2 regions of the Fulvivirga maritima genome follow, and region 1 is predicted to be linked to the other one. Evidence: riboswitches for the same ligand, from Rfam matches in the RefSeq annotation. Region 1 holds a riboswitch; the other holds the start of a gene.

Evidence for each region. Region 1 has a riboswitch for thiamine pyrophosphate ahead of thiM (hydroxyethylthiazole kinase). Riboswitches for the same ligand answer to the same signal wherever they lie in the genome.
Region 2: linked by a shared signal. The riboswitch ahead of thiS (sulfur carrier protein ThiS) and the one ahead of thiM (hydroxyethylthiazole kinase) in region 1 are both predicted to bind thiamine pyrophosphate.

The regions. Positions count from the first base shown of each region.
Region 1 is NZ_CP089980.1:4,239,383-4,247,631, reverse strand. Features, by position in the region: gene tenA (thiaminase II) at 1-572, opposite strand, end outside; gene thiD (bifunctional hydroxymethylpyrimidine kinase/phosphomethylpyrimidine kinase) at 559-1,398, opposite strand; gene thiE (thiamine phosphate synthase) at 1,395-2,027, opposite strand; gene thiM (hydroxyethylthiazole kinase) at 2,020-2,826, opposite strand; TPP riboswitch at 2,882-2,974, opposite strand; gene LVD15_RS18010 (NAD(P)H-dependent oxidoreductase) at 3,111-3,704, opposite strand; gene LVD15_RS18005 (Crp/Fnr family transcriptional regulator) at 3,785-4,327, opposite strand; gene LVD15_RS18000 (TerD family protein) at 4,889-7,057, opposite strand; gene LVD15_RS17995 (GTP-binding protein) at 7,164-8,249, opposite strand, start outside.
Region 2 is NZ_CP089980.1:4,117,921-4,126,169, forward strand. Features, by position in the region: gene LVD15_RS17485 (nuclear transport factor 2 family protein) at 1-264, opposite strand, end outside; gene LVD15_RS17490 (class I SAM-dependent methyltransferase) at 264-920, opposite strand; gene LVD15_RS17495 (tetratricopeptide repeat protein) at 1,124-1,549, shown strand; TPP riboswitch at 1,638-1,730, shown strand; gene thiS (sulfur carrier protein ThiS) at 1,809-2,015, shown strand; gene thiC (phosphomethylpyrimidine synthase ThiC) at 2,028-3,899, shown strand; gene LVD15_RS17510 (thiamine phosphate synthase) at 3,903-4,487, shown strand; gene LVD15_RS17515 (thiamine phosphate synthase) at 4,572-5,216, shown strand; gene LVD15_RS17520 (thiazole synthase) at 5,194-5,958, shown strand; gene thiH (2-iminoacetate synthase ThiH) at 5,951-7,075, shown strand; gene moeB (molybdopterin-synthase adenylyltransferase MoeB) at 7,062-8,129, shown strand; gene LVD15_RS17535 (winged helix-turn-helix transcriptional regulator) at 8,126-8,249, opposite strand, start outside.

The sequences.
Region 1 (8,249 bases):
ATCTTTTGTTGCTGTGCTTCAGTGCAGTTTTCAGCCACAGCATCACATATTTCCTTTGCCTTAATCACTAATACTTCAAATTCTTCACCTGCATAGGTATCAATCCATTTCTGATAAGGGTTTTCTTTAGCTAGTTGATTTTTATAAATATAGTTACCCACTTCCTGATAAATCCAAAAGCAGGGCAAAACGGCAGCCATGGCTACTTCCACCTGATCTAAAGCGGATGAACTTTTCAAGAAATTTATATAATGATGGGTGGTGGGCTCTATCTGGCCACGATTCTCCAATCCATATTCTTGAAAATAAGAATCGTGCAGAGCTTTTTCTACCACTATAGCTCCTTCAGCAAAACGAATAAAATCAAGGGCATGATCTACACGCTCCGCCCTTGCAGAGATTAAAGCCAGGCTTCTAGCAAAATTTTCCAGATAGAACGAATCTTGGCCCATATAAAATTGAAATTTTTCTAAAGGAAGCGTTCCGTTTTGGAGCTCCTTAATAAAAGGCATTTCAATAATCTTTTGGTAAATGGGTTCTATCGATTTCCAGGTTTTATCAGTCCATTTCATTTTTTATGAGTTTTTGAGGATTAAAAAAGTGATTTACCGGTCCATTGCCTTTGCCTATCGCCACATCTTTTCCATGATAAATGGCATTATGAATGTATTCTTGCCCTAAGCTGACGGCCTCTAACAAAGATTTGCCTTGTGCCAAATAAGAGGCAATGGCCGATGAAAGCGTACAGCCCGAACCGTGAGTATTATTGGTTTCATACTTTGGGAATTCGAAACTTTCTATACTTCCGTCTGGTAAAAAATAGAGCGAAGTGAGCTTTTCCGTCTTTAAATGTCCTCCTTTCAATAATACTGACTGACAACCCAGTTCCATGATTTTTCTGCCCGCCACTTTCATTTCTTCCACCGTTTCAATCTTCATATCGGCTAAAATGGCAGCTTCATCAAGATTGGGCGTTACTACATTCGCTATAGGAAACAAATTTTTAACAAGGCTTTGTATAGTCTCATCTTCAATTAATTTGTGACCACTGGTAGCCACCATTACAGGATCAAAAACTACAGGCAGATCAGCATAATGGCTTAGCTGATCCACTATTATTTTCACCAATGCTGAAGTATGCACCATCCCAATTTTAACTGCATCAGGAAAAATATCTTCTGTAATGGTTTCTATTTGCTGGCCTACCACCTCTTCAGGAATACTGAATATAGATTTAACGCCAAGTGTGTTTTGAACCGGCAAAGCAGTTAACGCAGAAGTAGCAAAGCAGCCCAACGCAGAAATGGTTTTCATATCTGCTTGAATACCGGCGCCGCCGCTGCCATCAAAGCCGGCTATAGTGAGCACTGAAGGGTATGTATATTTTTTAGAGTTCATGATTTCTCAATTTCGTTTCTTAATTGTTCAGCCGCTTTTGTCGGGTCTTTAGCTGCGCAAATAGCTGAAACTACCGCAATACAATCGGCTCCTGCCTTAATCACTTCCCCGGCGTTTTCTGCATTCATATTTCCGATGGCCACAAGTGGTTTATCGGTCATAGAACGAATGGTACGAATGCCAGATAAGCCCCATTCAATTATGGTATCCGTTTTAGTATTCGTTTTAAATACAGGACTTACTCCCAGGTAATCGGCAGCCTGCGTCTCTAAGGATTCCAGCTGATCTAAGACCTCTACAGAATAACCTAAGCAGTGTACCTGCTCCCATTTTTCACGGATTTCGGTAGGTGGCGCATCTGATGTTCCTACGTGAATGCCATACGCCTCCACCTGCTTGGCTACCTCCAAGTTATCATTAATAATGAGAGGCACTTCATACCGGTCTAAGACTTCTTTTAGCCAAAATGCTTTACGCAGAAATTCTTCTGTTGAAGCGTTTTTCTCCCGAAGCTGTACCACATCTACCCCACCTTTTACTGCTTGCTCGGCAACCTTCAAAAAGTGATCATGTAAACAGGCTTCCTCAGAAATGACCAGATATAATTTATAAGGAAATGAACTAGCCACGCTGCACCTCTATCTTTAAAGTGGAAGTAAATTCTGCTTCTGTGATGTTATATAGCTTATCTAAAATGTTGAGCTGTAAACTTCCGGGTCCTTTACTTTCTTTGGTAGCTAGCTCTCCAGCTACGCCCAATAAAGCCATGGCAGAAGTTACAGCCTCAGCCTTATCTTCAATTACTGCTGAAAAAGCCGCCACCAGAGCAGTAGCAGAGCAACCCATGCCAGTAATTTTGGCCATAAGCGCATTACCATTAGCAAGATGAATCTCCTTTTCGTGGTTAAGAATAATATCCGTTTCACCGGAAATACATACTGTGGTTTGATAATTATCTACTAAAAACTTAGCCGTAGCCACCGCCTCATTACTTTCAGCAGAGCTATCTACCCCTTTAGTGATGGTAGTGTTATGTTTGGCCAGTGCCATAATTTCTGAAGCATTTCCTCGAATAATGGTCGGTTTCATTTGTAGTAACTCAGCCAAGACTTCATCTCTATACGGGGTGGCTCCTGCTCCTACAGGATCAAGCACCCAGGATTTTTGCAGCTGGTTGGCCTGCTGGGCCGCTTTTTTCATGGAGGTAACCCAGTATTCATCTAACGTGCCTATGTTAACCACCAATGCCTGGCAGATCTTCATCATATCTTCCATTTCGGCATGAGCATGAGCCATAATAGGCGAGGCTCCTGCGGCTAATAACGCGTTGGCCGTATTGTTCATTACCACATAATTAGTAATGCTATGAACGAGAGGTGATTGTTGCTTAAGTAGTGTGATATTTTTCCAAAGGAGATCTTTCATCATTTAAGTATTTTACTTTTCATAAATGGCTGAAGGATGAATTCCTCTAGAATAAGAAGAAATAAAAATAACTTTTCCCTACGCCGGTACTAACCGAATCAGGTTCAAAGGGACTCTCTCAATTCTTTATAGAATACCCCCAAAGCCGTTTCAAAGGTAAGGATAATCATATGAAATAAATGCCTTTTTCTGTTATAACTCTGGGTGGTTTCGGTGTGGTGGAGTTATAGTACGAGGGAAACAAGGCTGCCCCCAACCCTCGCACCAATAACCGATGCCTCCATTGCTCAATTCAATTTTGCAAATCTGATTTCCATGTCACTCAGCCACTTTTTCCTTTTCTTATCAGAAACCATCTTTACCATGTTCAAGCTGATCCATTTGCGCTTTTTATAGCCTATTTTCCAAAATGTGCCTAGCATAAATGCTTTTTTTATGGCATTACCGAAAATCCATTTATAAAGCATTTTGGGCGTGTTCATGGTGGTAATAAGGGTAACACTTTTTATTTGTTCAAAAAGGGGTTTCATTCTAGTATTGGCCTTATTAGTATAGTCGTAGGCAACACCCGGGAAAATCACCTTATCTATGAAGCCTTTCGTCATGGCTGGCATCAATTCCCACCATATTGGAAATATGAAAATCAAATGATCTGCTTTTTGTAGCCGATGCTTATATTCAGTTACTTTCGGATCAACAGGCTTTTTATCTCTAAATGCTTTCAAATCTGCTGAAGTCATTACAGGATTGAAATTGTCTTTATCCAAATGTATGAGGTCAATTTCATGATTAGCTGTTTGAAGTCCCTTGGTTACTGCGGTTAAAATTGCGTTACAATAACTTCCCTCATAAGGATGATTAAATATGATTGCTACTCTCATTTTGTTTGTTAATTAAAATTATGCTACAAAATTGAGCAGACAACCGGCCGCCAGACGATAACAATTGTTAAGAAATGATTTTAGCGCCTATTTCTTATTCTACTTAATGAAACAGGAGTTATCCCCAAGTAGGAGGCAATATAATGCTGAGGTATACGTAACAGAATTTCAGGGCGTTCTTTGAGCAATTCCTGATAGCGATTTTCTGGTGAGTCTTTAATTCGAGAGAGAAACAGTTTTTGATAAAAGAATAGCCTTTGTGTCAGGTAATCATCAATTTCCTTTTTTATCCGGGCAGACTGCTCCATAACAAAATGAACATCTTTAATTGAAATACCGTAAATAACACATGGCTCAATACTCTCAATATTGTACAAACTGGCCTGGTGGGTACTGAAACTTTCGATAGAAGAAACAAACTCATTTTCAAAGAAAAATTGAAAGGTAATGTCCTTTCCATTGTTGTTAAACCAACTTCTCACACACCCTTTTTCAATCAGATAAGCTGTCTTTGAAATTTCACCTTCTCGCAACAAAGTAGTCTTAGAAGGGACCTCCTGTCTCTCAAAGAAACGGCTATATTTCTCCCATTCATCCGTTTTATTTAACAACTCTTTATTCATAGGCATTTGCAATAGCACTAATATCTCTATTTTAAAGCTAAACTGCCAATTTCATGATTATCTACCAGCATGATTATTATGAGTGAATTGTGGCAATGTTGAGCTTTCTTCTACAGACTAGCATTTCCCAACTCCCTTATTACTTCTTTCCTCGTAATTACCAGCCTATATGTCATTCGCCTTTTATGCGACTTATAATTCATAAAAAAAGGAAATGACAGCTGTTATAGTGACCAATTTCGAGGCAGGAATCGAACCTGCAAATAGAAGGAAACAGCTGCCTTAGGCCTTTTTATGAACAGGTAAGCAAGGCCATTATAACCTGATGCTCTACCAGCTGAGCTACTTCGCCAGGCAAAGGGTGGACTCGAACCACCGCCCCTCAGTTCCCCGTAAGAAGGAAATGACCTTTAGTCCTGTTTATATTTTGCGGTAAGCGAGTGCTCTATTTTTACCAATAAATTAGAAGGAAGAGCACTCTAATCCGCTTATAATTTCATGGTAAGCGTTATTACTATGATTGGAGTTTAGAAGGAAGTAATAACTAGTCCACGAATAATTTTATATTAACTCTGACAATACCTTTTCTACATCATCTGCATTATAGGTACAGTCTTTCACTCCGAAGGTTACATCAGCCATTTCTGGCTCACCAACCATTTCGGCACCACGATATTCTGCATTTAAGCAGGCCAACGTATACATATCAGGCTTAGTATTAGTGAATTTGCATACCTCACTACATAATAAAGCCACATTGGTTTTTGCGCCTTCTATATTGTTATGCAAATCTTTACCTCCCACAAAGAGGTCAGTCATCACTATTTCCTCATTATCTATGTCTACCACAAAAGGCACTGCATAAGCTCCGGCACCATTAAGATCGAACTTATTGACCACTGTTTTTATATCAAAAGTTTTCACATCTCCATTGGTTTCATGTCTACACATCCAGCCCGCATGGCAATCCATATCTGCAAAGGTATTGCCTGCATAGCGGTATACCTGAGGGGCAAGATATTTCACCTTAGCAGACAAATGCTGCAAGGTAATATCTACAAACTCCGCAGCACCGTAAGGAGCTGATTGTATATCGCCAGAGTGCACTATACCTGCCCCTTTTAGGTTGGTATAGCTCACATGCCCCAGATAGTTCCAAGCGGCATCATACTGAGCTACAGAAAGATCCAGGTCAGTACGCATACCGGCCTCTTTCCAATACACAAAGAGTCTCATCACTTTCGTGAAATCTGCTCCTATCCTACTCCCTCTACCTACGGTGATGATTCCATCAGAAGCTTTTCTTTGCTGCAAAGGCACGGTATAGTTCATTAATTCAGGATCTATCCATACTTTTTTATTTTCCCAAGACTCCTTAGTAATTACCTTCTCCGCTATACCATTATCTATGGCTTCAATCACAGCTCCTGTTTGCTTGGCATCTAATTCCATAAAGGCATTGTTATCCAACACTTTTATTTTGCCCTTCTTATTCACTACTACTCTTTTTTCTGCATCATTAATAGTGTTAAAATAATCCCTCAACACCAGCAAATTCTTCAGCTCCATTTTAGGAACTATTTGTGTAAAAGCCTCTACTATTTCAAAAGTAGACTTAGGAAATCTCCTTAAAATTTCGTGCACTTTTCTTCCAAACACACCAGGTTTCTCTCCCAAATGCTGTAACAGCTCCTCCACTTGGTCTGATAGTAATAAGGCCTCTGTTTTAGACGCAAAAGTTTCTAATTTACCATTGCGCAAAGCATCAAAAGCTTTAGCCGTTAGCGGAAACTGTCTGCTATATTCACCAGGGTGCAAATACCGCCCTATTTCTAACCATAAACCTTTGTATTTTTTGAAGGCTTCGGCCAATCCTGCACTTTTTTCCAGCATAGCCAGCACTTCCTTACGTTGCTTTCTGGATAGCTTAGGAAACTTCACCTTATCAGCCAGGCTCACATCAGTATCAGTAAGTGCTGCGAACATTCTCAATACATCTACGGCATTATTTACCATTTTACCAATAGCTGCGTACTGCTCTTGCTCCCATAAATATTTTAACAAAAAGGCCTTAGTCTCTTTAAAGACCACCTGACGCGAATCTATGGAATCAATTCCAAAATACTCTATTAGTGTTATGAGATCAGCGTGTAACTCCTGCTTTATGGAAGACTTAGCATACAATAATGATTGCAAATAAGCCTCTAATCTGGCTTCAAGTTCATCGTCAAAAATGATTTTAAGCTCTATCCACTCAGTATGGGAATCGCCTTTTTTCCAGGCGTTGGCTGCAAGCGACTTTTCATAAAGTGCCTTAGTCTGCATCTGCGTAACCGGATCTGCCCCAAAGTCATCCAGATTAAAAAGTGATTGAGGTATAACCATACCATTTTCTAACTTTTCTCCAGACTGAAACAAGTCTAACACATTACCTAAATAGCCAAAAACTCTTTTAAAGAAATAAATAGCATCATCAGGCACATTATTAGGAAATCCTTTAAATAAAGGAACGTAAGCAACGTTTCCACCTTTCTTTTGCTTCAGCGCGGTAATAAGATGCTTATAATCTAATAGAAAACCTGCTCCCGCTTCATCCAGCATAGCCGGATTAGATAGCCTGTATCCCATTTTTGCTAACTCGGCAGTAAATACCAACTTTTGCTTAGGCGACCAGCCGTTACCTCTAGGCATGGTCATCAGGTTTAATCGGTTAAGTGCAATAGTTTTCATAATTGTTCCTTTATTTCTTAATGATGATACAAAGCAACAGCACCACTGCGCAGTCTTTTTGCGCAGTGAAAATATTTTTGAAAAATTTTTAAAATATTTTAATGGATCACAGTGGCCATTGGTCTACTAACTGCTTGCCTTCCTTTACGGATTGCTGATCATGGTCATTAATCAGGCATTTAGATAGTTGGGCTGAAATGGCTTGCTCATCTAAATCCTGACCTATAATTACCAGCTCATTCATCCTATCTCCCCATTGTTTATCCCACTTAGCCATAATGACCTCCTGATTTTCCATGTACGCAGGATTCATAGCCCTTTGTTTCAAGGGTACCGAAGCCCACCAGCGGCCATAGAGCTCAGCTTTTAAAGAACCTCCCGCCTGGCTCCACAGAAGGGCGTGGTCAGGTCGGGAGGCCAACCAAAAGAGGCCTTTACTACGAATAATGTTTCCAGGCCAGTTTTTATTAACAAATGCCAGGAACCGCTCCGGATGAAAAGGCTCTGAAGCCCTAAATACAAAAGAAGATATGCCGTATTCTTCTGTTTCAGGGGTATGCTCATTATTCAATTCTTTTATCCAGCCTGCAGATTGCTCTGCCTTTTCATAATCAAAAAGCTTAGTATTAATAATTTCTGACAGTGGCACCTTACCATAACTGGTTCGTAAGAGTCGGGCTTCAGGATTTAGCTTCTTAATCATCCCTTCTAAGAGTTTCAGCTCATCTGGCTCTACTAAGTCTGTTTTATTAAGTAAAATAACATTAGCAAACTCTATCTGATCAGTGAGCAGGTTCACTACAGAGCGCTGATCCTGTGCATCATCAGTCATTTCTCTGTCTACAATCGTATCTGCACTTCCAAAATCATTCAAAAAGTTAAAAGCATCTACTACCGTAACCATGGTATCTAACCGGCTAAATTTGGTAAGATCATACAGCTCATCACCCGTAGCAAAAGAAAAAGTTTGAGCCACAGGTATAGGTTCTGATATACCGGTACTCTCTATTAGCAGGTAATCGAATTTTTTCATTTTGGCAAGCTTCTCTACCTCCACCATCAGGTCTTCCCGCAGTGTACAACAGATACAGCCATTGCTCATTTCTACTAGCTTTTCATCCGTTCTTGAAAGCTTCACTTCATTTTGCACCAGCTGACTGTCTACATTGAGCTCACTCATATCATTTACAAT
Region 2 (8,249 bases), 120 kb from region 1:
AAATCCGCAACCTCGTAGGCCTAAAGGGTCTTTCCATTCTAAAATGGCCCACTCGCCATCTTCAAATATATTTTCTGGTATACACACCATTTCAGCCATTTTAAACTCTCTGTCAAACATTTCTTCAATGGCTTTTTTTCCTTCCACAGGGTCTTGATTTACCTGATGATTGATGGCATCGGAATGGTATAATTCGCTTATTTCTACAGCGTTTCCTTGGTTGAATAACTCTACCCACTTGTTAATGACTTCTTTAGGTTTCATTACTGCTTCTTTAATTTTGACATGGAATATTTCCTTAGCACAGTTTCACCTGATTTGCTCTGCACTTCTTCTTCCATTTGTCGGGTTTCAACTACTTTTAACTTAGCCAAACTCGCCAGCTCTTCAAGATCGGCGTGATCGTAAAGCCTGAATTTTTCACCTACAAAGGGCAGGTTTTTCATGAAATCTTTATCCGCATAGGTTAAAACACAAATTCCATCTGGCTTTAAAGTTCTATCAATTTCTTTGATCAGTTTTTCCTTGTCAGACCAAAAATACACCGTGTTTACACTAAATATTCTATCGAATGAATCATCAGGAAAGGGAATGGTTACACCGTCATATAAATTAAATTCAGCTGGTTTATTTTTATTAATAGTTTTGGCTTCCTTCATCATGGTTTCTGATATTTCTAAGCCAAAATATTTAATTTCTTCAGCTATGGATAGTATTTTGTCTAAATGCCCACAGTTGCCGTGCCCAATTTCCAATACTTGATGCCCTTTATTAAGTTCAAGAAATTCAATGGTGTTGGTTGTCATCCCAATGTTGCTTTCATTCATGTTTTTACCTACTTCGGCACCCATTTCACCACTGGGGCAACTCAGTTGGTTTTCTAATTCTGCTATCTGCTCTTTTGTTAATTTCTTATCCATTTATGTAAGGTTGAAGTCAATAAGTTATTCCTTAATGCCTTTACGAAAAATTGATTTATTAGATTTTAAATTCACTAATTATAAAACAAAGTCTACAGCACAGACTTAACAATCACTGTTTCCCGTGATTTAAATCATGAGTGAATAGCATAGCTTTGAAGCATCAAAATGGGATAAGCAGATCCCTTTTAACTTAAAAACCTATGAAAGAGCTAGATAAGCATATACATGATCATGTTACCGCCTTATGTCAGCAAGGAGACGAGCTGGCTGAGCAAGGAGAGTTAGCTGGTGCGTTAGAGAAATACTGGGAGGCTTTTGATCATTTGCCAGAGCCACAAACCATATGGGAGGCTACCACCTGGGTGCTCACAGCCATAGGTGATGCTAATTTTTTAGGTGGCGATTATAAAGCAGGGGTAGATAATTTGAGCTATGCTATGCACTGTCCGGGAGCTATTGGCAATCCGTTTATACACCTTAGGTTAGGACAATGTCAGTTAGAGCAAGGCAATGAAAAAAGAGCGGCCGATGAGCTTACCAGAGCTTATGCTATAGCTGGTCCTGAGATTTTTGAAGAAGACGATCCTAAATATTTTGAATTTTTAAAGTCTAAAATTGACATGTAATATCCGTTTTAGTGCGGTTTTGCCTTTAGGAACGCAGTTAGGTTATGGAGGATGTTTTTATTTTTAAAATCCTTTCCTTACCTTGCAGACATCACTTTGGGGGTGCCAATACGCTGGCTGAGAAATACCCTTAGAACCTGATCCCGGTAATGCGGGCGCAGGGAAAAGTAGCGAACACACATATCTATATTGAATTGCTATCTGGTAATTCATCCTCGTTATTCATCTCTGAAGTGCATGTATCTAAAATTAAGATTTTATGGACTTCACTATCAACGACCAACCATTTACTGTAGATCAAGACACCCTCACCATAGAACAGGTGTTAGCGCTAAAAGGGCTTGAAAATTTGCAAGGAGTTGCCGTGGCTGTTAATCAGCAGGTGGTACCGCGGACCGCCTGGAAGGAGCAGTCTGTAAAATCTCATGATCAATTATTAATCATCACCGCTACACAGGGCGGATAAAACCATTGAATTATGAGAGGAATTGACAAAACTCCGGAGATGGAGTGCATTACCCGCGATCCGTTTCCCAAGTCAAAGAAAATTTATGTGCCAGGCAAAATCCATAATATTCAGGTGGCCATGCGCGAAATATCTTTGAATGATACCAATTTGAAGTTTAATCCAGAGGCAGCAGCGGAGAAGAATCCCCCCGTAACGGTGTATGACACTAGCGGCCCTTACACAGATCCTAACATGGATATTGATGTGAAAAAGGGTTTGCCTAAGCTTCGGGAATCATGGATCAATGAGAGAAATGATACCGAAGTGCTGTCAGGAATCTCTTCCGCTTATGGCAACCAGCGTTTAAATGATGTCTCCCTGAATGATCTTCGATTTGCTTATCTGGAAAACCCAAGAAAGGCCAGGCAGGGGCATAATGTAACCCAAATGCACTATGCCAGAAAAGGGATTATTACCCCTGAGATGGAGTATATTGCTATTAGAGAAAATCAAAAAATTGAAGAGTGGAATCACCTCAATGTTCAGCATGAGGGACAAAACTTTGGGGCTAATACCCCTAAAGGTCTCATTACTCCTGAGTTTGTACGAGATGAGGTGGCTCAGGGTAGGGCCATTATTCCTGCTAATATCAATCATCCGGAAGCGGAACCAATGATTATAGGTAGAAATTTCCTAGTGAAGATCAATGCCAATATTGGTAATTCTGTGGTCACCTCCAGCATAGAGGAGGAGGTAGAAAAAGCCGTATGGGCTTGTCACTGGGGTGCTGATACTATCATGGACCTTTCTACAGGTAAAAATATTCATGAAACCAGAGAATGGATCCTTCGCAATTCGCCGGTGCCTATTGGTACAGTGCCTATTTATCAGGCTTTGGAAAAGGTTAATGGCAAGGCTGAGGACCTTACTTGGGAGATATTTAAAGATACGCTGATTGAGCAGGCGGAACAGGGAGTGGACTATTTCACTATTCATGCAGGGGTAAGGCTTAAATATGTACCGCTTACCGCGAAAAGAGTAACCGGAATAGTTTCTCGTGGCGGATCTATTATGGCGAAATGGTGTTTGGCCCATCATAAAGAAAGCTTTCTATATACTCATTTTGAAGAGATTTGCGAGATCATGAAGGCCTATGATGTGTCCTTCTCCCTGGGAGATGGCTTGCGTCCTGGCTCGTTGGCCGATGCTAATGACAGAGCGCAGTTTGCTGAACTGGAAACGTTGGGTGAGCTCACCAAAATAGCCTGGAAGCATGATGTACAGGTAATGATTGAAGGTCCGGGACATGTGCCTATGCATATGATCAAGGAAAATATGGATAAGCAATTGGAAGCGTGTGATGAAGCTCCTTTTTATACCTTAGGGCCGCTTACTACGGATATTGCGCCGGGTTATGATCATATTACTTCTGGTATTGGGGCGGCTATGATTGGCTGGTATGGTTGTGCCATGCTGTGCTATGTCACTCCAAAAGAGCATTTAGGGCTACCCAATAAAAAGGATGTGAAAGATGGGGTGATTACTTATAAAATAGCCGCCCATGCAGCTGATTTGGCTAAAGGACACCCGGGAGCACAGTATAGAGATAATGCCTTGAGTAAGGCGCGCTTTGAGTTTAGGTGGGAGGATCAGTTCAATTTATCATTAGATCCTGATACCGCTAGCCAATTTCATGATGAAACGTTGCCAGCCGAAGGGGCCAAAGTAGCTCACTTCTGCAGTATGTGCGGGCCTAACTTCTGCTCTATGAAAATTACGCAAGATGTACGTGATTTTGCTAAAGAGAATAACCTTACTGATGAAAGTGCCATTGAAAAAGGCATGGAAGAAAAGGCCTCTGAGTTTAAAAAACATGGGGGCAATATTTACCTGGAGCAATAGTTTATGCAGGTCGTGATCATCACCCATGAGCGTAACTGTGAAGGTGAAATAGATACGGTAAAGGAAATACTGGATCAAGGACTTCACCTGCATATCAGAAAACCTCATTACTCAGATTCGGAGTTGAGTAACTACTTAGAACAATTGCCAAAAGAGTGCAGAAGTCAGATGGTATTGCACGGTAACGTTCAATTAGCGGAAGCTTTCCAATTGGGAGGCTTCCACTTAAAAAGTACACAAGAGCATAAACTGGCAAGTAACTGGAGTGGTAGCCTGTCTAGGTCCTTTCATACTTGGAAAGCATTGAAAAGCTATCAATGGCCGCTGAGTTATGCGTTTTTGAGTCCTGTTTTTAATAGTATTTCTAAGCAGAACTATAAAGCTCAGTTTGATCATGAGCAGCTCAAAAAGGAATTGACTAAAGATAGTAATATTCCTGTGCTGGCTTTGGGAGGTGTTACGGTAGATCTTTTAAGGACTGTAGTAGAGATGGGATTTGCAGGCGCCGCACTGCTAGGAGAGGTGTGGACGAAGCCCACGGTGAAAGAAAGACTGCAGATCATCCATCAAATTAAAGAATATGCTTGAGGGCGGCTTAGCTGCAACCCAAAGCTGGATGTATGAAATGCAGCAAGTAGCTAAAAAGGCCTTTGAGCAAAATTATTAATTGAAATGATAGACCGATTACATTATATATCGCAAGAAGGAGCGCATGGTGAGAACCATGTACAGATGATAGAACGAGCCTGTAAAGCAGGAGTAAGCTGGGTGCAGCTTCGCATCAAAGAAGCTTCTGAGGCTTATATACTAGAGCAGGCCGAGCAGGCTGCTGAAATATGTAAAAAATATGGAGCCAAACTCATTATCAATGATCATCCGCCTATAGCGATACAAGTAAAAGCCGCTGGTGTGCACCTCGGGCAGCAAGACGCGGATCCGCTGGAGGCAAGGAGGCTTTTAGGAGATGACTTTATCATAGGAGGTACGGCAAACACTTGGGAGCATGTAGAAGGCTTAATTAAAAAAGGGGTGAATTACATTGGTTTGGGGCCTTTTCGCTTTACCGCCACCAAAGAAAAGCTGAGTCCTATACTTGGGTTAGAGGGGTATGAGCAAATAATTAAACGCATGCGTCTATTGTCCGTGCAGGTTCCTGTAATCGCTATAGGAGGTTTGTCTTTGGAAGATGTGCCATCGCTAAGGTCACTTGGGGTACATGGTGTGGCAGTGGCCTCGCTGATTAATAAGTCTGAAGAGCCTACCAATATCATCAAAAAATTAAAAATTGCATTAAATGAAGAATTTGAAAATAGCTAATAAAGTATTTAACTCGCGTCTTATTCTGGGATCAGGAAAGTTTAGTAACCCCGGTTTAATGAGCGCAGCTATTACAGCTTCCGCTACTGAGTTGGTAACGGTGGCATTGAAAAGAGTGAATTTAGGGTCAGAGCAAGATGATATGCTTGAGGCTGTAGGATCAGTAGATCTTTTGCCCAATACCTCTGGCGTACGTACAGCCAGGGAGGCCGTATTTGCCGCAGAAATGGCAAGAGAAGCCTTGGGAACTAACTGGCTTAAGCTGGAAATCCATCCTGATCCGAAGTATTTACTACCTGATCCGGTGGAAACCCTCATGGCCACAATTGAGCTTGCGAAGAAAGGTTTTGTAGTAATGCCGTATGTTCATGCAGATCCGGTTTTGTGTAAACGGCTGGAAGAAGCCGGAGCGGCATGTGTAATGCCTCTCGGAGCACCGATTGGCAGTAATAAAGGGTTGAAAACGCTTGATTTTTTACAAATTATTATAGAACAAAGTCAGGTGCCAGTGGTAGTAGATGCGGGCATTGGGGCTCCTTCTCATGCGGCCCAGGCCATGGAAATGGGAGCTGATGCGGTATTGGTAAACACAGCCATTGCCGTATCTGGAGATCCTGAGAAAATGGCTCAGGCCTTTAAAATGGCAGTGGAAGCAGGCAGAATGGCTTATGAATCTAAGCTGGGAGCCATTGCCGATCAGGCACAAGCCAGTAGCCCTTTAACTTCTTTTATCGATGCCTAGTTTTAAAGATGTATTTGAAAAATACGATTGGGAGGCTATAAAAACGGATATCTATAATAAAAAGGCCGCTGATGTAGAGCGTGCTTTGGCCAGAACCAACCGTGATCTGGAAGATTTTAAGGCGCTAATATCTCCTGCTGCTGATATTTATCTGGAAGAAATGGCCAGACAAAGTAAACAGGATACCTTGCAGCGTTTTGGCAATACCATACAGATGTATGCTCCGTTATATCTCTCTAATGAATGCCAAAATATATGTACTTATTGTGGCTTTAGTTTGGGTAATAAGCTGCCTCGAAAAACACTTAATCCTATTGAAATTGATAAGGAAGTAGCAGCCATTAAAAAAATGGGATTTGAGCATGTGCTGTTAGTAACGGGCGAAGCCAATAAAATGGTGGGAGTGCCTTATTTTAAAAAGGTACTTGAGCAAATTCGTACTCAGTTTGCTAACGTAAGTATGGAGGTGCAGCCTTTAGATGAAGCGGATTATCATGAGTTAATTCCCTACGGATTACACGCTGTATTAGTCTATCAGGAAACGTATCATCAGGCTGATTATGCCAAGCATCACCCGAAAGGGAAGAAATCAAATTTTTTATATCGATTGGAAACGCCTGACCGACTAGGCAGGGCAGGGGTGCATAAAATGGGGCTGGGCGTACTCATAGGTTTGGAAGACTGGCGTGTGGATAGCTTTTTTGTGGCCTTGCATCTCAGGTATTTGGAGCAGACCTATTGGCGTACCAAATACAGCATCTCCTTTCCAAGACTCAGGCCTTTTTCAGGAGGCCTGGAGCCTAAAGTAGAGATGACTGACCGGCAGCTGGTGCAGCAGATTACCGCTTACCGATTGTTGAATAAAGATGTAGAGCTTTCATTATCAACTCGAGAGGCCATGAAATTTAGAGATCATGTTTTTCAGCTGGGCATTACTTCTATGAGTGCCGGCTCCAAAACTAATCCGGGAGGCTATGCTGTGGCTCCGGAGTCGTTAGAGCAGTTTGAGATTTCAGACGAACGTTCTCCACAAGAAATAGCTCAATTAATTAAATCAAAAGGCTATGAGCCTGTTTGGAAGGACTGGGATACCGCATTAGAATATGTCACTAAGTAAAGCAGAAGAAAATCAATATAGCAGGCAGCTGATCCTTAATGGTTTTGGCAAAGAAAAGCAGGAAGCCCTAAAAGCTGCCAGTGTACTGGTGGTTGGTGCAGGTGGTTTGGGCTGTCCTGCGCTGCTGTATCTGGCTGCTGCAGGCGTGGGCACTCTGGGCATAATAGATGGAGATGTGGTGGAGGCCTCCAACCTGCATAGGCAAATACTGTACACACATGATGATATTGGTAAAAATAAGGCCGAATGTGCTGCCAAGAGGTTGCAAGCTAATAATCCTTTTATAGACGTAACCGTTTATAAAGAAGCTTTGGATAAGAGTAATGCTCTGGAAATTATTACTCATTATGATTTGGTAATAGATGGTACTGATAATTTCCCTACGCGCTATTTAATTAATGATGCTTGTGTAATTCTCAATAGGCCTTTTGTATATGGTGCTATTGCTCAATTTGAAGGACAAGTAGGTGTTTTTAATTATAAAAATGGTCCTACTTACCGGTGCTTGTTTCCTGAACCACCATTGCCAGGAACGGTAGCTTCCTGCGCTGAAGCTGGAGTAATTGGCGTTTTGCCAGGTTTAATTGGCACTTATCAGGCCATGGAGGCTATTAAAATGGTTACAGGTATCGGACAAGTACGCGCTGGCAGTTTATTAGTGATCAATACTTTAGAAAACACGCAGTACACGCTTAAAATATCGCTGAATGCTGAGAATAAAAAGATAAAGCAATTGTCTGATTATCATTGGTTTTGTGGAGAGGGAGAGGTGTCTGAAATTACTGTTGAACAATTAAAAAAGAAGCAGTTAAAAGATCATTTTACAATAGTGGATGTGAGAGAGCCACACGAGGTAGAAGCCTTTAATATAGGCGGCCTTTTTATTCCACTATCAGAGCTACCAGATCATTATGAACGAATTCCTGATCAGGAAATAGTGGTGGTTTGTCAGTCTGGGGTGAGGAGTGCCAGAGCTGTAACGCTGTTAAAAGAAAGTGGTTTTACAACCGTTTATAGCCTTGCTGGTGGGCTCAATGTATGGAAAAATAGCTAATCGCACTTTTTGTACTTTTGCTCCCAGGCCTCTAACTGTTTGAAAATAGGCAATAGTTCCAGTCCTTTCGCGGATAGGCTGTACTCTACTCGTGGCGGAACTTCTTTGTGCTCTTCTCGT